Regions from separate parts of the Kocuria sp. KKT182 genome, predicted to be linked through region 1. Evidence: riboswitches for the same ligand, from Rfam matches in the RefSeq annotation. Region 1 holds a riboswitch; each other region holds the start of a gene.
The links. Region 1 has a riboswitch for cyclic di-AMP ahead of ACZ2G1_RS03645 (C40 family peptidase). Riboswitches for the same ligand answer to the same signal wherever they lie in the genome.
Positions count from the first base shown of each region.

Region 2: another riboswitch for cyclic di-AMP. It lies ahead of ACZ2G1_RS10745 (C40 family peptidase); the one in region 1 lies ahead of ACZ2G1_RS03645 (C40 family peptidase).
Region 3: another riboswitch for cyclic di-AMP. It lies ahead of ACZ2G1_RS10610 (C40 family peptidase); the one in region 1 lies ahead of ACZ2G1_RS03645 (C40 family peptidase).
Region 4: another riboswitch for cyclic di-AMP. It lies ahead of ACZ2G1_RS13300 (C40 family peptidase); the one in region 1 lies ahead of ACZ2G1_RS03645 (C40 family peptidase).

Region 1 covers NZ_CM145757.1:803,443-808,230, reverse strand. Annotated here, with positions in the region: gene ACZ2G1_RS03660 (ArsR/SmtB family transcription factor) at 1-323, shown strand, start outside; gene ACZ2G1_RS03655 (cation efflux transmembrane domain-containing protein) at 320-1,018, shown strand; gene ACZ2G1_RS03650 (hypothetical protein) at 1,074-1,226, opposite strand; cyclic di-AMP (ydaO/yuaA leader) riboswitch at 1,614-1,767, shown strand; gene ACZ2G1_RS03645 (C40 family peptidase) at 1,773-2,432, shown strand; gene ACZ2G1_RS03640 (ArsR/SmtB family transcription factor) at 2,888-3,256, shown strand; gene ACZ2G1_RS03635 (cation diffusion facilitator family transporter) at 3,253-4,167, shown strand; gene ACZ2G1_RS03630 (DsbA family protein) at 4,216-4,788, shown strand, end outside.
Region 2 covers NZ_CM145757.1:2,302,153-2,306,940, reverse strand. Annotated here, with positions in the region: gene ACZ2G1_RS10760 (IS3 family transposase) at 1-460, opposite strand, end outside; AL1L pseudoknot at 374-504, opposite strand; gene ACZ2G1_RS10755 (transposase) at 486-782, opposite strand; gene ACZ2G1_RS10750 (C40 family peptidase) at 1,197-2,114, opposite strand; gene ACZ2G1_RS10745 (C40 family peptidase) at 2,392-3,054, opposite strand; cyclic di-AMP (ydaO/yuaA leader) riboswitch at 3,060-3,252, opposite strand; gene ACZ2G1_RS10740 (four-helix bundle copper-binding protein) at 3,851-4,261, shown strand; gene ACZ2G1_RS10735 (DUF305 domain-containing protein) at 4,623-4,788, shown strand, end outside.
Region 3 covers NZ_CM145757.1:2,274,535-2,279,322, forward strand. Annotated here, with positions in the region: gene ACZ2G1_RS10600 (bifunctional copper resistance protein CopD/cytochrome c oxidase assembly protein) at 1-753, opposite strand, end outside; gene lgt (prolipoprotein diacylglyceryl transferase) at 1,087-1,941, opposite strand; gene ACZ2G1_RS10610 (C40 family peptidase) at 2,076-2,735, opposite strand; cyclic di-AMP (ydaO/yuaA leader) riboswitch at 2,741-2,933, opposite strand; one part of gene ACZ2G1_RS10615 (IS5 family transposase) at 3,980-4,319, shown strand; one part of gene ACZ2G1_RS10615 (IS5 family transposase) at 4,319-4,785, shown strand.
Region 4 covers NZ_CM145757.1:2,835,020-2,839,807, forward strand. Annotated here, with positions in the region: gene ACZ2G1_RS13290 (response regulator transcription factor) at 1-360, opposite strand, end outside; gene ACZ2G1_RS13295 (DUF305 domain-containing protein) at 928-1,629, opposite strand; gene ACZ2G1_RS13300 (C40 family peptidase) at 1,948-2,589, opposite strand; cyclic di-AMP (ydaO/yuaA leader) riboswitch at 2,596-2,764, opposite strand; gene gnd (phosphogluconate dehydrogenase (NAD(+)-dependent, decarboxylating)) at 3,646-4,584, opposite strand.

The sequences.
Region 1 (4,788 bases):
TGACCCCCACCCATACTTCGGCCCTGTCCCGGTTGGGCCATGCTCTCTCGGACGGGACCCGGACCCGGATCCTGCTGTCCCTCCGAGACGCCCCGGCCCGGCCCTCGGAACTGGCTCAGGCCCTGGGGGTGTCCAAGCAGGTGATCTCCAACCAGCTGGGGTGCCTGCGCGGGTGCGGGCTGGTGACCTCCACCGCCGAGGGGCGCAGCACCTGGTACTCCCTGGCCGATCCCCGCCTCGGGGCCGCCCTGGGGGACCTGCTGGAGCTGGTGGTCACCGTGGACCCGACCTGCTGCTCCCCGGAAGGATGCACCTGCACATGACCTCCCTGACCCTGGACCCCAAGCCCATCGCCGATGCACGCCGGGCGGTGCTGCATCGCAGGGTGCGCTGGATCGTGGCCGGCACCATCACCTACAACGTGCTCGAGGCGGTCATCGCCCTGACCGCCGGCACCATCGCCTCCTCCTCGGCGCTGATCGGCTTCGGCCTGGACTCGATCGTGGAGGTCCTCTCCGCGGCGGCGGTGGCGTGGCAGTTCGCCGCCCCGGACCCGCACCGACGGGAAAAGGTGGCGATGCGGGTGATCGCGTTCTCCTTCTTCGGCCTGGCTGCCTTCGTCACCGTCGATGCGATCCGCGCCCTGCTCGGGGCCGCCGAGCCGGAACACTCCCCGGTCGGGATCGCCCTGGCCGCGGTGAGCCTGCTCATCATGCCGTTCCTGTCCTGGTTCGAACGCCGCACCGGCCGGGAGCTGGGCTCTGCTTCTGCGGTGGCCGATTCCAAGCAGACCCTGCTGTGCACCTACCTCTCCGCCGTGCTGCTGGTAGGCCTGGTGCTCAACAGCACCCTGGGCTGGTCCTGGGCCGACCCGCTGGCTGCGCTGGTGATCGCCGCCGTGGCGGTCAAGGAGGGGCTGGAGGCCTGGCGCGGAGACGCCTGCTGCACTCCCGTTGCGGTCCTCACCGCCGAGGACGGTGCACACTGCGGTGGATGCGGTCCCAACTGCGCCCACTGAGCACGGTCGGCACGCGTCGGCGCCCCGAGACGAGGACGCCGGGGCGCACGGCTTCTCAGGAACCGAGGTAGACGGAGATCGCGGCGAACAGCGCAACTCCGCCGGTGAGCAGGATCGGTCCCGGCACGCTGGTGTCGCCTTCGTGGGCTTGGTCGGGCATCTCCTCGACCACAACGCTGGCTAACGTTCCGCCAGTCAGTGCGAGCATGGACAGAGCCCAAATTTCCGGGGCTTGATGCAGCGCGAAATATCCCAGGATGGCCGCGGGCTTCGCTCTCGATCCACCCGCCGCGCCTTTTGAAGTGGCTCCTGTCCCCACCGCTGTGTGGGCGACGACTCCCCGCGCAGCGCCCACGCACCAACAAGCCACCTCACTCAAAGCGCAGAGCGCCCCGCCTTTCTCGGGAAATTAACAGGAAAAAGCCGACAACAATTCAGGTCTTCATCAAGCCTTGACCACTTCTTTACGATCTCTATACATTCCCGAATCGGATTGTGATTGTTTCGTAATCTCCTTGTACTCTTCAGTGCGTGCCGACCACTGATCCTGTCGGCGCCCTCGTGGCACATCGCCGAGTTCTGCCGGTGCCCGGGGTTCCTGAAGAGAAATCGCTTGGCAGAAGCGGGGGAACCATTACCGGTCCCGGTGATCCGGGGCCTTGGGGTTAAGTCTCAGAGCGCGTGCGTTCTGCGACCGGGTGTCTCCCACCCGCATCCGACAGCTCACCTCGTAGGCAAAGGGAGGAACTCCACCATGTCGCTTTTCAAGCTGAACGCTGCCCGCCACCGCGCCGAGACCTCGTCCCGAGCTGTGCGCACCACCACCATCGCCGCCGCCGCCGGCGCAGCGCTGGTGGGCTCCATCGCTCCGGCCCAGGCCTACGCCGAAATCCCCGCCGCCTCCGGGTCCTCCTATGCGGCTCCGGCCTCGGCGATGGCCGATCTGGCCTCCTACACCTACCAGGCCCCGGTCGCCGCGCAGCCCGCCGCCCCCGCCGACCAAGCCCCGGCCCCGCAGCAGAGCGCCGCCACCTCGAGCGTGAGCCCGCAGTCCACCGCCATCACCGAGATCGCCCCGGCCGCCGGCGGCATCGTGGGCACGGCCATGCAGGGCGTGGGCACCGGCTACGTCTGGGGCGGGACCTCCTTCGGGGCCTGGGACTGCTCCGGATTCACCGGCTGGGTCTACGCCCAGAACGGCATCGACATCCCCCGCACCAGCTTCCAGCAGATCGCCGCCGCCACCCCGACGTCCAACCCGCAGCCTGGTGACCTGGTGTCCCAGAACGGCGGCAACCACATCGGCATCTACATCGGTGGCGGCAAGATGGTCTCGGCGCTGAACCCGACCCAGGGCACCTTCGTCCACTCCGTCAACGCCATGCCCGTCGACGGGTACTACACCTACCGGTGAGTCTCGCCGATGTGGTGAAGGCCGGCCGGTGGGCTCATCCGTCAGGTGCGGAGTGCCCCGCCAGGATCATCGTCGATGGACCGCATGGGTGCACTCGGATGGACCGCATGGGTGCACTCCGCAGCTGTAGCCGCAGACTCGAACGATTGCCACGATCCTGTCGATGTGCACACGCCAGCGAATCGGCACACGGGGAGCAGTCCTGCGGAGAGGATCGGAGAGTGCTCATGGCCTTGCCCTGTCTTCCGCTGGACGCGGGCAGTGCTTATCCTGCTCCGCCTCGGCATTGGAGCGAGAGCCCTTAGGGTGCAGCGATGGCTCGGGGGACGGGGATGCCGCAGTGGCGGACGGCACCCCCGTCCGCCCTCACCGTATGAATACGAGCTGGACATTGCCCGATCATCAAGGGAAGCCCCTCATCTCCTTTGATACAGATTCTGCTGTACGGTTATTGGATGAGGATCTTGTCCCCGGTCGCGGTGATGTCCCGTTTCGGCAAAGCACTGGCCGATCCCACCCGGGCCGCGGTGCTGCTGCAGCTGCAGCAGGGCCCAGCGGTGCCCTCGGAACTGGCGGCCCGGATCGGGGTGAGCCGGCAGATCCTGTCCAACCACCTGGCCTGTCTGCGCGACTGCGGGTTGGTCGTGGGCGTGCCGGTGGGGCGCAACGTGCGCTATGAACTCTCGGACCCCAAGCTGGCCCACGCGTTGGAGGACCTGCTGGGCACTATCCTCACCGTCGAACCGGTGTGCCGGTGCGGGACACCCGAGTGCGCCGCCGAGGCCCTCGCCGATGACGCCACCACCCAGGAGATTCCGGTATGAGCGGCGAGCACGATCATTCCCACGCCGGCGCCGGGCGGAGGGGGAAACTGGCAGTGGTGTTCGCCATCACCGCCACGATTATGGTCGCCGAGATCATCGGTGCGGTGGTCTCGGGCAGCCTGGCGCTGCTGGCCGATGCCGGGCACATGTTCACCGACTCGGCCGGGCTGCTCATCGCCCTCACCGCCGCGACCCTGGCGCTGAAACCGGCCACGGACAAACGCACCTGGGGGTACCAGCGCGCCGAGATCGTCGCCGCGGCCGCCCAGGCCTCGGTGCTGCTGGCTGTGGGCGGGTTCATCGCCGTCGAAGGGGTGCGCCGGCTGTTGGAGCCCCCCGAGGTCGAGTCCACGGCCATGCTGTGGTTCGGGGTGGTCGGGCTGGTCGGCAACATCATCGGGCTGGTCATCCTCGCCTCGGGCCGGGGGGAGAACCTGAACATGAAGGCCGCGTTCCTGGAGGTGGCCAACGACGCCCTGGGCTCGGTAGCGGTGATCGTCTCCGCGATCGTCATCGCCACCACCGGGTGGACCCGGGCGGATGCGGTCGTGTCCTTGTTGATCGCCGCCCTGATCGTGCCGCGGGCTCTGATCCTGCTGCGCGACACCATCGAGGTCCTGATGGAAACCACCCCGAAGGGCCTGGACCTCGAGCAGGTCCGCACCCGCTTGGAAGCCCTGCCGCACGTGGTCGGTGTGCACGATCTGCACGCCTCGCGCATCGACTCCGACACCCCGGTGCTCTCGGCCCACGTCACCGTCCACGACGGCTGCCTGAACGCTGAGCACGCCGGGGTCGTCCTGGCGGATCTGCAGGCCTGCGTGGCCCGTGACTTCGACGTAGCCATCGAGCACTCCACCTTCCAGATCGAACCGGCCTCCCACCGCCACGATGAGACCCTCCACCCCTAGCCCCCTCCACCGGTACGCCCTGCTGCCGGAGACAGAACGGACACCCCTGTGAGTACTACCGCCAGCCCGCCCACCCCAAAGCAGAAGCCCTCCAAGGCCAAGATCATCGTGTGGGTCCTCCTGGTCGCCGTCGTGGCCGCCGTGGCCATCCCGATCCTCATCGCCCGTGCCAACTCCACCCCCGAAACGGTGCCCCAGGGCCAGGGGCAGGTCGTGCGGGAGAACAGCCGGGTGCTCTCCCAGGCACCGGACGAACAGGCCGTGCTGGTGGAGTTCCTGGACTATGAGTGCGAAGGGTGCCGGGCCGCCTACCCCGTCATCGAGGAGCTGCGGGCCGAGTACGCCGACACCGTCACCTTCGTCCACCGCTACTTCCCGCTGCCGGGCCACCGCAACTCCATGAACGCCGCCCTCGCGGTCGAAGCCGCCGCCCAGCAGGGACAGTACGAGGCGATGTACCAGCGTATGTTCGAGACCCAGGAACAGTGGGGGGAGTCGGCCGAGGACCAGAGCGCGGTCTTCCGCGGCTTTGCCGAAGACCTCGGCCTGGACATGGCCGCCTTCGACGCCGCGGTGGCTGATCCGGCCACCCAGGAGCGCATCGAGCTCGATGTCGCTGAC
Region 2 (4,788 bases), 1.5 Mb from region 1:
CGGTGGCGAAGGCGGCGTAGACCCACCCGGCGAACGTGCGGCAATAGGTGATGTCGGCGACCCACAGTCGGTCCGGGGCGGTGGCGGTGAAGGTCCGCTCCACCAGATCCGGGCGGGTCTCCGGTCCGGTGTCGGCCACCGTGGTGCGCGGCCCCTTGGCCCGGGCGACCCCACGTAGGCCGGCCGCCCGCATCAGCCGGTGCACCGTGCATCGGGCCACCCGGTGACCGTTCCGACGCAGTTCCGCGTGGACCTTGATGACCCCGTACACCCCGTAGTTGTCCGCGTGCACCTTCTGGATCACTTCCGTCGTGGCCGCGTCGCTGACCGACCGCGCTGACGGCGGCCGGGACTTGGTGGCGTAATAGGTGCTCGGGGCGATCTGCACACCGGCGTCCCGGAGGACCCTACAGATCGGCTCGACCCCGAACTCATCCTTGTGGGCGTCGATGTAGGCCACTACCTGTTGTGTGGGTAGCACGAGCTCACGCCGCGAAGAAAGCCGAGGCCGACCGCAGGATGGCGTTGGCCCTGCGCAGTTCCCGCACTTCTCTCTCCAGCTCGGCCAGCCGCTGGGCATCATCACTGGTGGTCCCCGGCCGGTATCCCTCATCGACATTGGCCTGTCTGACCCAGTTCCGCAGCGTCTCCGGACTGATGCCCAGCTGCTGCCCGACTCGGGCCAGCGCCCCGGACTTCGTCGCCGGGTCCCGCCGGGCCTCCACTGCCATCCGCGTCGCACGCTCACGCAACTCGTCCGGGTACTTCCTCGGTGCTCCCATGACTCTCATCCTTCCGTGGAATGAAAGCCTCCAACAGACCCGTCACGGGACAGGCCCTCCCTGCACAGCAGCGCGTCGGTGAGTTCGAACAGCTCATCAGCGCGCCGGGTCAGGCACTCACTGGTACAACCCGCCGCGGAACTGGCGCAGCTGATCAGCGGCCACTGTCATCGGACCCTGGCCAACACCATGACTGAGGACCATACTGCTCATTGCGGCCACCGCCGTTTCCTTGAAACCTCGCAACTTCCAAGGATCATGCGGCGTCCACCCTTATGCCAGAGCCCGACCCATATCCGCCTGGCGCACCAGCCTCAAGGGTTAAACGGCAAGCTAAGACAGTGATAGACCGGGTGCGCGGCACCTGTCTGGCCGACCAGGAACCGCGCACCCGGAAACTGTGCTCGCGTGCGGTCAGCGCACGCGGATGTAGACGGGGCCGGTGCCCACGTTGACGCTGTCGATGACGGTGCTGCCGCCGTTCCAGCCGCCGTGGACGGCCTTGCCTCCGCCGATGTACACGCCGATGTGGGCTGTGCCCATGCCGCCGTCGGCGTAGTAGACGAGGTCGCCGGGCTGGGCCTGGCCGGCGGAGACCTGGGTGCCGAGCGTGAAGTATTCAGCCGGCCAACCACGGAAGTTGATCCCGGCGGCCCGCAGGGCGTTGCTCACCGCTGCGGTGCAGTCCTGTCCGACGCCGAGCTGTCCCATGGCCGCGGAGGCGATGGTGGCGCCCTTGCCGGAAGAGGAGCTCTGCGGGGTGACCGTGCGCTCGGCGGCCGGAGCGGCCTGCACGGCCGACTTTGGGGCGGGAGCGGCGGCGGGCCTCGGGGCCGCCTGCGCAGTCGGCTTCGAGACGGGGGCCGCCACCGGGGCGGGTGCGGCGACAGGCTTCGGGACCGCCTGGACGACTGGCTCCTGGACAACTGACACCGGGGCGGGTGCGACGGCCGGGGCGGGTGCGGCCACAGCCTTCGGTGCCGCAACGGCCACGGCCCTCGGTGCCGGAGAGGCCACGGCGGGTGTCGCGACGACCGGGGCATCGACTTGCTGCTCCGGCTTCTGCTCGGTCTTCTTCTGGCCGGTCTGCTTCTCGGCTGTGGTCACGTGGGCGACCGGCTCGAGGGACAGGGTGGGCGCTGCGGTGGGGGTGGCTGCGGCGACGGCCGACAGTGGGGCGTCGGTGGCGGCGCCCTCCTGGGCCGGGGTTGCCTGCACGGAGACAGTGGTGGCCAGGGCCAGGCCGGAGAAGGCGGCGACGGCGGCCACGGTGCGGGCCTTGCCGGTGAGGAGGGAGCCAATGCCGTTGGAGGAGTTCAGGTCACGATTCATGAGGGGGTGAGCAGGCTTTCTGGAGGGTCGGGCGGATCTGCCGGAACGGTGCGGTGGCAGTACGGATCACCCCGCGGGGAATGCGAGGTGCGGCGGCGTACGGTGACGCGACGGTCCGGATCGGAAACACCGTGGGCGGCGGATGGGTGGAGGGGGAAGTGCTGTGTCCGCTAGGGACGAGATGCTTACTCGAGAGGGTGGGGCTCACTGATGCCGTCGGTGGAGCAGCCGGGGCCCTCCGCGACGACTTTCTGGCCGTTGCGGAGGGTGGGCCGGGTCAGCGGTAGGTGTAGTAGCCGTCCACCGGCATGGCGTTGACGGAGTGGACGAAGGTGCCCTGGGCGGGGTTCAGGGCGGAGATCATCTTGCCGCCGCCGATGTAGATGCCGATGTGGTTGCCGCCGTTCTGGGAGACGAGGTCCCCGGGCTGCGGGGTGGTCGTGGGGGTGGCTGCGGCGATCTGCTGGAAGCTGGTGCGGGGGAGCTCGATGCCGTTCTGGGCGTAGGCCCACTTCGTGAACCCGGAGCAGTCCCAGGCGCCGAAGGCGGTCCCGCCCCAGACGTAGCCGGTGCCGGCGCCTTGCATCGCGGTGCCCACGATCCCGGAGGCACCGGTGATCTCGGTGATGTCCGCCGATTGGGTGGACACCGTCGCGGTCGAAGCGCTCTGTTCCGGAGCGGCCGGGGCCTGGGTGGAGGCGGTGGTGATGGTCTGCGGGGCGACCGCAGCCGGGGAGGCCGTCGCCGTGTAGGCCGTCAGTGCCGACGCGGGGGCCGAGTAGACGCTGGCGGTGTCCGCGGGGACCTCGGCGTAGGCCTGGGCCGGGGCGATGGAGCCGATGAGCGCCGCCCCGGCGGCGGCGGTGATCGTGGTGGTACGCACCAGGTGCGAGGTGGTCTCGGCGCGGTGGCGGGCAGTGCTGCGCTTAAAAATAGTCATGGGTGTGTTCCTCCCTTTGCCTACGAGGTGAGCTGTCGGATGCGGGTGGGAGACACCCGGCCGTCCCGGACGCAGACGTCCTGGTCGGCTTAACCCCTAGGTCCCGGATCACCGGGACCGAAAATGGTTCCCCCGCTTCTGCCAAGCGATTTCTCTTCAGGAACCTCGGGCACCGGCAGAATTCGGCGATGTGCACGAGGGCGCCGACCGGATCAATCAGCGGCACGCAGTGGACAGTAGCCCATCCATAACGAAAGTGTCACGTTTAGATCACGACCCAGATTCTTGCTTCAGTCGGGACTGAGACGTGGGGCGGCTGACCCTGAAAAGGCTCGTCCCAGAAGCAGTAGGTTCGTCGCTCGTTTGGACTCGCATCGCGGCTAGCGGTGCGTCAGAGACCGTCTGACTAGGCAAAACGGCAGCCTAGCACGTCTTTTCATGGACACAACTAATAAGGACAAGGGGTTTGGGGCCGTGCGCGACCTTCAGCGTCCCTAGTGGTGGCACCGAGGACCCTCCGAGAATGTATTGAGCTTCCTTCCAGGTTGGGTGGATTTCGGCGTGCCTTTTCGGACCGCACAGCGAGATTTCTTCACGAGATCTCCATAATCGCCAGGCTCCACCGCGGTGAAGGGCAGCTGAGGGGGTGCCACTATGCGCCACTGTGGCGTAAATCTTCATCAAATCTTCAAGATTCTGGGGCGCGTCACACTGAAAAGGCAGTCTACTGTCGATGGCATGGCGGGCGGTTTCCGGCCGGTTCGTCTCCTGGAGAAAACCGACGAAGGAGCAAGCCATGACTCATCACGTGAGCGCGATGCTGGAGACCTACCCGAAGGACCTCGGCGGGGTGGATAAGGAGAAACTGGCCGCCTGTATCGAGGCCTGTTTCGAGTGCGCCCAGACCTGCACCGCCTGCGCCGATGCCTGCCTGTCCGAGGACATGGTTGCCGAGCTGACCAAGTGCATCCGCACCAACCTCGACTGCGCGGACCTGTGCGAGGCCACCGGGCGGGTGCTCTCGCGGCACACCGGTTACGACGCGAACATCACCTTGGATGCGATCAAGGCCTGCCAGATGGCCTGCAAGGCGTGTGCGGATGAGTGCGAGCAGCACGCCTCCATGCACGAGCACTGCCGGATCTGTGCCGAGGCCTGCCGTCGCTGCGAGGCCGCCTGCGCCGAACTGGTCGCCTCCCTGGGCTGAGTTTGGCCCCCACTGACCCATCACCCGGGCGGAAGGGGCGGTGAAAAGGCTCGTGGCCGACAGGGATCGGCGCCACGGTCCACCTCAGGCCTGTAGAGGTCAGGGCACCGCCATGACGCACCTGCCGCCCGGGTGGTGTACCTAATGCTCGAAGAACTTCCCAGAGGAGTGAGGACAACAACCACGAAGGCGGGTACTCGCAACCGTAGCCACGAGGATCAGGCCGACCACCACGGCACATCGAACCGGATGTACTAGATTTTCGCGGCCATCCTGTTGGTCGATCTCGGGTTGATATGGGTCCTGACGATGTCGACGATCCGTACCTGGGACCCCTTTTACTTCAATCCCAGCAACCTACATGGCGTTGATCATGGTCACCACGATGGCCGTGTTCATGGTCGTGGGCATGTGGTCGATGTTCAAGAACACCAAGACCAACATCGCCTTGCTCATCGGCTTCCTCGCCCTGTTCACCGCGACGCTGCTCCTCGGGCGTGTCGAGGCCGGAGTAGGCAACGAGGGGT
Region 3 (4,788 bases), 1.5 Mb from region 1:
GGGGGTGAGCAGGTTCTCCGCGACCCCGACGGTGGCCTGGGCCCTGAGGTAACCCGAGAACACCAGGAGAAAGAAAGCGAACAGCGCCAGGGTCGAGTAACGTCCGGCCACCACGCGCAACCGCTCGACATCCAGGACCGGGCGCAAAACGACCAAGGCAATGAGCCCGCCCAGCCAGGCGGCGGCCGCGATGATGTGCAACGCGAAGGCGAGGATCCCGGCTTCGTGACCCTCTCCGTAGTTCGGGTGACCCATCAGCGCCAGGGGTACCCACCCCGCCAGTGCCAGCAGCGCCGCTACGGTCGTCACCGTAAGACTCCGGGCCCCGAGGCACAACAACGGGATGAGAGAGATGATCACCATGGTTGCCAGCCACAACTGACCCAGGCCCACGTGGGTGAAGAAGTAGCCCAGCTGGCGGGCGAAGGACTCGGTGAACGCCACCGGTTCGCCCCAGTTGTCCAGATAATCCATGAAGCCCGCCACGACCGCGGCAAGCATCCACACCACCGCCGATACGCCCGCAAGATTCAGCGCCCGGGCGTGCTCACGGCTGCCCGGCGCCAGCGCCAGACAGGCCAGGAGCAGGGCGCCGGTGACGGCCGCGCCCGAGGCGTTGAACACGAACTTCGCCGCAGGCAGCGCCCAGAACACGAAGTCGTTCGTTCCCCCGGACATCGATGAGTCACCGTGCGCAGGGATCAGCGCAGTGACCGCAGAAGCGGCAAGCCCAGCCCAGAGCACCGGTTGCATGAAGTGTTCGACTCTCCCCACGGTCTATCTACTATAGAAAACAGTAGTTGGATGGGTTTCACCGCACCAACTCGGGCGAGGAAGGAGCAAAGGAAGACCGGTCCTGGTGGAGGCCACCCATGGCTTATCCACGATCGACGTCCTCTTCGCCCTCTATGGCCCCGGGCGGCTGACCGAGGAGGCCGCCTCACCAGGGGGCCGCGGGCGGCCACGGGTCAATCCCAGATTCTGGTGGAAGAATGGGGAGGGCAACCAGCTACATCATCCTCCCCATCCCAGTGCGGCGGGACCGCAGGGGTGTCGCCACCGTGGCAGTGGTCTGCTCCGGTGGCCTCAGGTCGAGGGCGGTGCCGTCGCCTCCAGGCCGGTCCGGCGACGACGCATGGCGACGGCAATGAAAATGACAATGCCCAGCAGCACGAGACCCAGGGCAGTCCACACGTGCACCCGCAGACCCAGGACCATCAGGGCCGGGTCGATGCGCAGGAACAGCTCGATGAGCATCCGCCCGACCCCGTAGTGGATGAGGTAGAGGGCGAAGAGCCTCCCGCCGTCCAGACGGAACTTCCGGTCCAGCACCAGCAGCAGCACCACCCCGGCCAGGTTCCAGAGGGACTCGTAGAGGAAGGTGGGGTGGAAGAGGGTGTCGGCGGGTAACCCGGCGGGGAAGTTGGCGTTGGCGGGGTTGATCTCCAGGCCCCACGGCAGGGTCGTGGGGCGGCCGAAGAGCTCCTGGTTGAACCAGTTGCCCCACCGCCCGATCGCTTGGGCCAGCAGTAGCCCTGGAGCGGCGGCGTCGGCGAAGACCCACAGGGGGATGCCGTTGCGGCGGCACACCCACCACGCGGCCAGTGCCCCGAAGGCCACCGCCCCCATGATGCCCAGCCCACCCTCCCAGATCTTCAGGGCGTCCACGGGATTGGCGCCGGGGCCGAAGTAGCCGGCCGGGTTCGTGATGAGCACGTGGTAGACCCGGGCCCCGATGATCCCGATCGGGACCGCCCACATGACCACGTCCCACACGATCTCCGGATCCAGCCCGCGCGCTTTCCAGCGGCGCAGCGTCAGCCACATCGCCGCGGCGATCCCGGTCAGGATGGCCAAAGCGTAGGCGTGGATCGTCAACGGCCCGACCGAGAACCCCTGCCAGTCCGGGGATGGGATGCCCTGTCGGACGGGGACGGACATCAGGGCATGGATCGGGGAAGTGGCGCTCAGCAGCATGCGGGTTTCGCCTCGGCTCGTCGTGGGGTGGCAGATGGTGGAGGTCGTATGCCTCCGGACCGCCCGCGGCCGGTGCCGGCCGCGGCTGTGGGGTCGGGTCAGCGGTAGGTGTAGTAGCCGTCCAGGGGCATGTCGTTGACGGAGTGGACGAAGGTGCCCTGGGTGGGGTTCAGGGCAGAGATCATCTTGCCGCCGCCGATGTAGATGCCGATGTGGTTGCCTCCGCGCATGGAGACCAGATCCCCCGGCTGAGGGGCCGTGGTGGGAGTGGCTGCGGCGATCTGCTGGAAGCTGGTGCGGGGGATCTCGATGCCGTTCTGGGCGTAGGCCCACTTGGTGAAGCCGGAGCAGTCCCAGGCGCCGAAAGCGGTCCCACCCCAGACGTAGCCGGTGCCGGCTCCCTGCATCGCGGTGGCCACGATCCCGGAGGCGCCGGTGATCTCGGTGATGTCCGCCGACTGGGTGGACACCGTCGCGGTCGAAGCAGCCTGCTCGGGTGCCGCCGTGGCCTGGGAGGCGGTGGTGACGGTCTGCGGGGCGGCCACGGCCGGGGAGGCCGCCGAGGAATAGGTCGCCAGTGCGGAGGCGGGGGCCGCGTAGGCGGTGGCCGTGGCCGCGGGGACCTCGGCGTAGGCCTGGGCCGGAGCAATGGAGCCGATGAGTGCGGCACCGGCGGCGGCGGCGATCGTGGTGGTGCGCACCGCGTGCGAGGTGGTCTCGGCGCGGTGGCGGGCAGCGTTGTGCTTGAAAAGCGACATGGGTGAGTTCCTCCCTTTGCCTACGAGGTGAGCTGTCGGATGCGGGTGGGAGACACCCGGTCACTCCGGACGCATACGTCCTGGGCGACTTAACCCCAAGGCCCCGGATCACCGGGACCGAAAATGGTTCCCCCGCTTCTGCCAAGCGATTTCTCTTCAGGAACCTCGGGCACCGGCAGAATTCGGCGATGTGCACGAGGGCGCCGACCGGATCGATCATCGGCACAGACCGGATACTATCGGAGATAGTAGACAAGTGTTACACCCCGATAAAGACCGACATGGCGACCGTGCCGCAGGGCCGGCCACCCATTGGCGCAGGCCGCCGTAGCGCCACAACGATTGTGAGGCCAGGCGGAGGGGCAAGATCAATTTGGTCGCATGCATCGTCACTTACTTCGCGCATCCCCAGAGAGCTGCACCGACCGCACCGACGCACGCCTGTCCGCACACACCGTGCCGCATTGGCACCAGGACCGCCGCCGGCAACATATTTGCCCGGCACACCGATTCCGACGCCAGTCTTACTCGGCCGGCGCTCAAGACCTGCCAGAACGCATTCAACCCCCGCAACGAGGGGAGCGACAACCGCACGGAGAAGCATGCGCGCTGCCGGCCCCGGGCAGACCAACGAGGGATATGCGAACCCAGACGACCGTATACTATCTTCCGTAGTAAAAGCGGTCATCTGTTGAACCTCAGATCCTCGGAGAAGAAGGGTGGTGCCGGCATGGGCGGGACAGGCCTCGGGTCCTCCCCCGCCGATCCGGCTGGGACCTCTGCGTGGTTGGTCGCGGACAGGGATCTCAGCGAGGTCGATCCGCGGGGGTTACCCTCACAGATTCGTCGGATTAGGATCCTGGCCCCGGAGGCAGCGATCAGCTTTGCTTCGAGCTGCGCTATCGAGCTCGAGGCCGTCTGCGTGGGCCGGTTGAGCTGGGCCATCGACTACAACGGCAGCACCGGGTCCGGTGCGTCTTCTCGTCATAGACGAGGACTGACTGAATCCTTGAGGAGATCACACCATGGGTAGTGCCAAGAATTCCGGGCCGGCGAGGCAGGACCGTGCTGCCCTGCTCGAGGCGCACAGGGCCGCCGAAAACAAAGCGGCTCGCAAGCGGAAAATTCTTACGGGAACAGGTGCGGTTGCCGCCGTCGCCCTGGTCGGTTCCTTAGAGGTCATTTCATAATGAGTTCGACGTAGCCCTTGAGTGCTGACGGGGTCCTCGGTGACCCTGGTGGGCATGATGGGGGATCTCGTACCGGACTCGCTGTGGGAGCGAGTCGAGCCGTTGCTGCCACCACGCCCACCCCGGCGCCACCAGCACCCAGGGCGCAAGCCCGCCGATGACCGGACAGCTCTGGCCGGGATCGTGTTCGTGCTCAAGACCGGGCTCGGCTGGAACCAGCTGCCCCGGGACCTGCTCGGCGTCTCCGGAGTGACCTGCTGGCGGCGCATGAGGGACTGGACCGAGGCCGGAGTGTGGCCGGCGGTACACGAAGTGCTGTTGGCTGAGCTGCGCGCGGCCGGGGCACTGGACCTAGACCGGTGCGCTGTGGACGGCTCGCACGTGCGGGCCCTCAAAGGGGGGACCACATCGGGCCCAGCCCCGTCGATCGCGGCCGGCCCGGTTCCAAGCACCACCTGATCGTTGAGGCGAACGGCATCCCGCTACAGGTCACCCTCACCGGCGGCAACCGCAACGACGTCACCCAGCTGTTGCCCCTGGTCGACTCGATTCCGCCGATCCGCGGGTTGCGTGGTCGGCCCCGCCGCAAGCCCCGGGAACTGTTCGCGGACCGTGGCTATGACCACGACAAGTACCGGCGGCTGCTGCGCGCCCGCGGGATCACTCCGCGCATCGCCCGTCGAGGCGTCGCCCATGGTTCCGGGCTGGGCCGGCATCGCTGGGTGGTGGAGCGCGGCTTCGCCTGGCTGCACTCCTACAAGCGACTCCGGACTCGGTGGGAACGCCGGGCCGACCTCCATCTCGGACTGCTGCAACTGGCCTGCGCGCTGATCTGCCACAGACGCCTCACCGCATTATGAAAC
Region 4 (4,788 bases), 1.9 Mb from region 1:
CATGGCCTGGACCCGCGCCACGAGTTCGCGCGGGCTGAACGGCTTGGTCACGTAGTCGTCGGCACCGACCGACAGGCCCACGATCTTGTCGACCTCATCATCCCGGGCGGTGAGCATCAGCACGTGGCAGTCCGAGAAGGTCCGCACCTGACGGCACACCTCGATCCCCCCGATCCCCGGCAGCCCCAGATCCAGCACGAGCACGTCCGGGGCGTACTCCCGCACCGCGGCCACCGCCTCCGTGCCGTCGTGGCGCACCACGACCTCCAGCTCGGCCTTGCGCAGATAGCCCGCGACCAGCTGCGCGAGGTCGACCTCGTCGTCGACCACCAGAACACGTCCGGTGAGCGGATCCGTCATCTGTCCTCCCGGTACTGATCGCTGTGACATGAACACTGTGTTGCGAGCCCCAGCGTCCCAGGGCGACCGTGTCTGAGGCCTCGGAAACGAAACAGGGGGGGCGGACTCGTCGTGGCCGGGCTCACCGGTGAACCGGTGGTCGCTGTGGCTAACGATCCCCTGCCCCGGGCGGAGGAGAGGGTTATCGGGCACGGAGAAGATCGCGTGTCGCCCCTCCACGAGCCCGGACAGACGCAACACGGCCGGGACCCGGCCACCACCACCGAGCGAGGGGACTCCGGTGGTCTCGGCCATCTCGGCCATCTCGGTGACGGTGCGCGCGGGAGGAACAGGACCCCAGGCGAAGGGGAGGGGGGGCCGTGTCCTGAGGCAAGAGGGCGCGGCGCTGGCGAACCTACGGTTGGTCGGTGACCGTTCGGGGTGCTGCTGACTGCGCGAAGGGTGCGCGCCCATCGGGTGCCGCGTCGGGGATCACCGCACTGGACCGGCTGGAACGGATCGACGGGGACCATGACATCCCGGTGTCGGCCCGTTCCAGTAGGTGACGGCTCAGCTCGTGGTCCTGGATCAGGCCGCGAACCACTCCTCCAACCAGCCCTGCATGAGCTCGATCTCGGCCTGCTGGTCCTCGATCATCTTCTCCGCCATGGCTCGCAGCTCGGGGTCGGTGCCCATCTGCAGCTCCATCTCGGCCATCTCGAGGGCCATCTGGTGGTGGGCGATCATCTCTTCGAGGAAGGCCTGGTCGAAATCATCCCCGGACAGTTTCGCCAGCTCCTCCAGGCTCATGCCGTCCATGCCGTCCATGCCGTCCATCTCGCCCATCATGGCGCCCTGCATGTCGGCATTCATGCTCTGACCATGGCCGCCATGGCCATGGCCATGGCCGTGGTGCCCGTGTCCGTGGTGGTGGCCGTGTCCGTGGTGGTGGTGCCCCGGAGTGTTCTCGGCGGCCAGCCGTTGGGCCGCTGCTTCCAGTTGCTGGATCTCCTCGGTCTGGGCCTCGATGATCTTCTCCGCCAAGTCACGGATCTCGGGACGCTCGGACTTCTGCAGGGCCAGCTCGGCCATGTCGGTGGCACCCTGGTGGTGGGGGACCATCATCACGGCGAAATGGCGGTCGTGGTTCATGTGCCGCTCAGCGCCCGTCTGTGCGGAGGCGGAGGCAGGCTGGTGCGTCGGGGAGGCGACCGCCGCGGTCGCCCCGGCACCGCTGAGGGCCAGCGCCAGGACCGTCCCAGCGGCCAGGTGCTTGAACGTCGACGTCATGACGAACCTCTCCTTCGCAGCAGCCCGTGCTGGGCCTGCACATCGTGGTGTTTGCTCTGCTCAGCCCCGGGTCGAGGCGGACCGATCCGTCCACGGTAGCCCCGCCGTGGTCGCTTTCTGCGGGCTAGGAGGGCTGGGCGGTAGATCTTCACTGAACCTTCAAGAGCGGGCCCATCCGTCGGTCAGCTCGGGGCGTTCCCCGGCGGTGGCCTGATGCAGGCATCTCAGGTTCTGACCGACCGATCCTGGATGCTGATCAGGTGGGAGGCACACCCGCCGCCCGCCACGAGCGGCATTCGTGGCGGGCGGCGTCCCGGCTCAGCGGAAAGTGACGTAGCCGACCGTCGGCATGGCATTCACGCTGTGCACGAAGGTGCCCTGGGTGGGGTTCAGCGCGGAGATCATCTTGCCGCCACCGAGGTAGATCCCGATGTGGGCCCCGCCGTTCTGGACGACGAGGTCGCCGGGCTGCGGGTCAGTGGTCGGGGTACCGGCCGCCCACTGCTGCTGGCTGGTGCGGGGGAGGTCGATGCCCTGCTGGGCGTAGACCCACTGGGTGAAACCGGAGCAGTCCCAGGCGCCGAAGTCCGTGCCGCCCCAGACGTAGCCGGTGCCCACACCCTGCATCGCGGTGCCGACAATGCCGCCGGCCGCAGCGGAGGTGGCGGAGATCTCGGAAATGTCCGAGGACTGGGGGGACAGACTCGAAGTGGCCGCCCCAGCGGCCGGCAGGCTCGCCGTCTGCACGGTGACGGGGGCCTGGGAAGCGGCCGGAGCCGGGGAGGTCGCGGGGGTCGAGTATGCGGTGCCGGACGTGGCGGGGGCTTCGGCATAGGCCTGAGCCGGGGCGACGGAGCCGATCACCGCCGCGCCGACAGCGGCGGCCAGGGTCGTGGTGCGCACCAGGTGCGAGGGGGTCTGGGCGCGGTGGCGGGCAGAGCTACGCGTGAAGAAAGCCATGAATGAGGGTCCTCCTTTTGCCTACGAGGTGAGCTGTCGGGTTCGGGTGGGAGGCACCCGGCCGCCGAGCCTGCAGCTCCGGCGGCTTCACCCCAAGGTCCGGGTGCGGACCGGGTATGGTTCCCCCGCTTCTGCCAAGTCATTTCTGTGATGGGGACCCCGGCTGCCGGCAGAATTCGGCGAAGCACCCGGGGAAGCCGATGAGATCAGCCAACGGCACGCAGAGGACACTAGCGCCTAGATAACGAAAAGGTCACATTCCCTGTGGTACCGGGAAAAGGCTTGCCCCGGCCTCGCACGATCGCCGGCGAACCGGTGGGTAGCCCACCACGCCTGGGGCACATTCGTTCCGGCGGGGGGCGCCGCCAGCTACCTTCCTCCCGGTGCCACCACTCATCGGGACCGCCCCGGGGAGGCTCTGACCTGCGGCATCGCGCCGATGAGCGCGGTGGCAGCTCGGATCCGCTGCCCCTCACTACCCGTGGAATCCTTCGGCCTGCGCCCGGTGCGGGGGAAGGTGAACCCCCGGGGGAGCTTCAGCGTCCCTCAAGGGTGTTCTCGGATTTTTTTACGGAACCGCCCAGCATTGCTTGGGGGAGTGAGCTGTTTTCTTCATGAAATCTTCATATCCAAGGGTGTCGAACAGGTGAGAAGAGCTGTTTTCTTCACGAGATCTTGAAATTCATCCGGGTCCATGTATCGGACCGGTAGATCAATGGCCCGGTGCGAGGGGAATAATTAGGCGGGTCCTTCGCTGTCGTTGGTGAGGCCAGGGTGGTCAGCGGCGGAGCCACTGGGCTGCCGGCTGCCACGTGGCTGGGCCGATCAGTATTCCGGGGCCGATTGTGGACGCCGGGCGGTGCCGTCACCGCTGCCTCGATCGTGGTCACGGGCGGTTGATCCGCGATCCCCTCGCCCCGCAGGCGTTCCTCGACAAGGCCGGCACCGGGCGGGAGCAGTGCCGACCGTGGTGACCGTGCGGATCGGCATGGCGCAGGCCTTGCAGAGGGGTGAGGGTGGCCGCTTCCGGGCCGTTGGCGGCGGGGACGGTCGGACCTACTGCTCGGCGGGGTGGGCCGGCTCCTCGCCGGGTGCGGCCTCGACGTGCTCTGGGCCCGCGGCCACGTCGCGGACCGTGTGGCCTCCGAACTGGTTGCGCATCGCCGTGATCATCTTCATCGCCGGGGCCTGGTCCTGCCGGGAGGCGAACCGGGCGAAGAGGGCGCTGGAGATGGTCGGCACCGGGACCGCGAGGTCCAGGGCGGCCTCCACCGTCCAGCGGCCTTCGCCGGAGTCCTCGGCGTAGCCGGCGAGCCGGTCCAGGTGCTCGTCCTCGTTGAGCGCGTTCACCGCCAGGTCCAGCAGCCAGGACTTGATCACCGATCCCTCGCGCCAGGAGTTGAAGGTCTCCCGTACCGAGCGGACGTGACCGGCGGCCTCGAGCAGTTCCCAGCCCTCGGCGTAGGCCTGCATGATCGCGTATTCGATGCCGTTGTGGACCATCTTCGCGAAGTGACCCGCACCGTGCTCGCCGGCGTGGACGAAGCCGAACTCGCCGGCGGGTTTGAGCGAGTCGAAGATCGGCTGCGCCTTGGCCACGGTGCCCTCGTCCCCGCCGACCATCAGGGCGTAGCCCTGGGTGATCCCCCACACGCCGCCGGAGACCCCGCAGTCCAGGTACTCGATGCCCCGTTCGGCCAGTCTCCGGGCGCGGGGGACGTCGTGGATCCACCGGGAGTTGCCGCCGTCGATGATCACGTCGCCCTCGCCCAGCACCGCGGCCAGCTCGTCGATCACGGTGTCCACGACCGTGTCCGGCACCATGATCCACACGACCCGGGGCGGGGTGCCGATCTGCTCGACCATGGCGGTGAGGCTCTCGACGTCGGAAAGCTCGGCATTCATGTCGTACCCGATGACGGTGTGGCCGGCCTCGCGCAGGCGTTCGCGCATGTTGCCGCCCATCTTGCCCAGCCCTACCAGTCCTATCTGCATGGTGCGCTCCCTTCTCGGTCGTCCGCCGTTTAGACGGACATCAGCTGGCTGGGTCACCCCACGGAGGAAAACAGCACAGACACAGCCTTCTGGCCAGCTGGGACAGTTTCCGCTCCTCCATCCCCGGGTGTCCGCCACGTTCTCACGGTCCCGGCTGGGGCTGCCACCCGAAGTGCAGAACCGGTGCCGCATTGGTCCAACCGC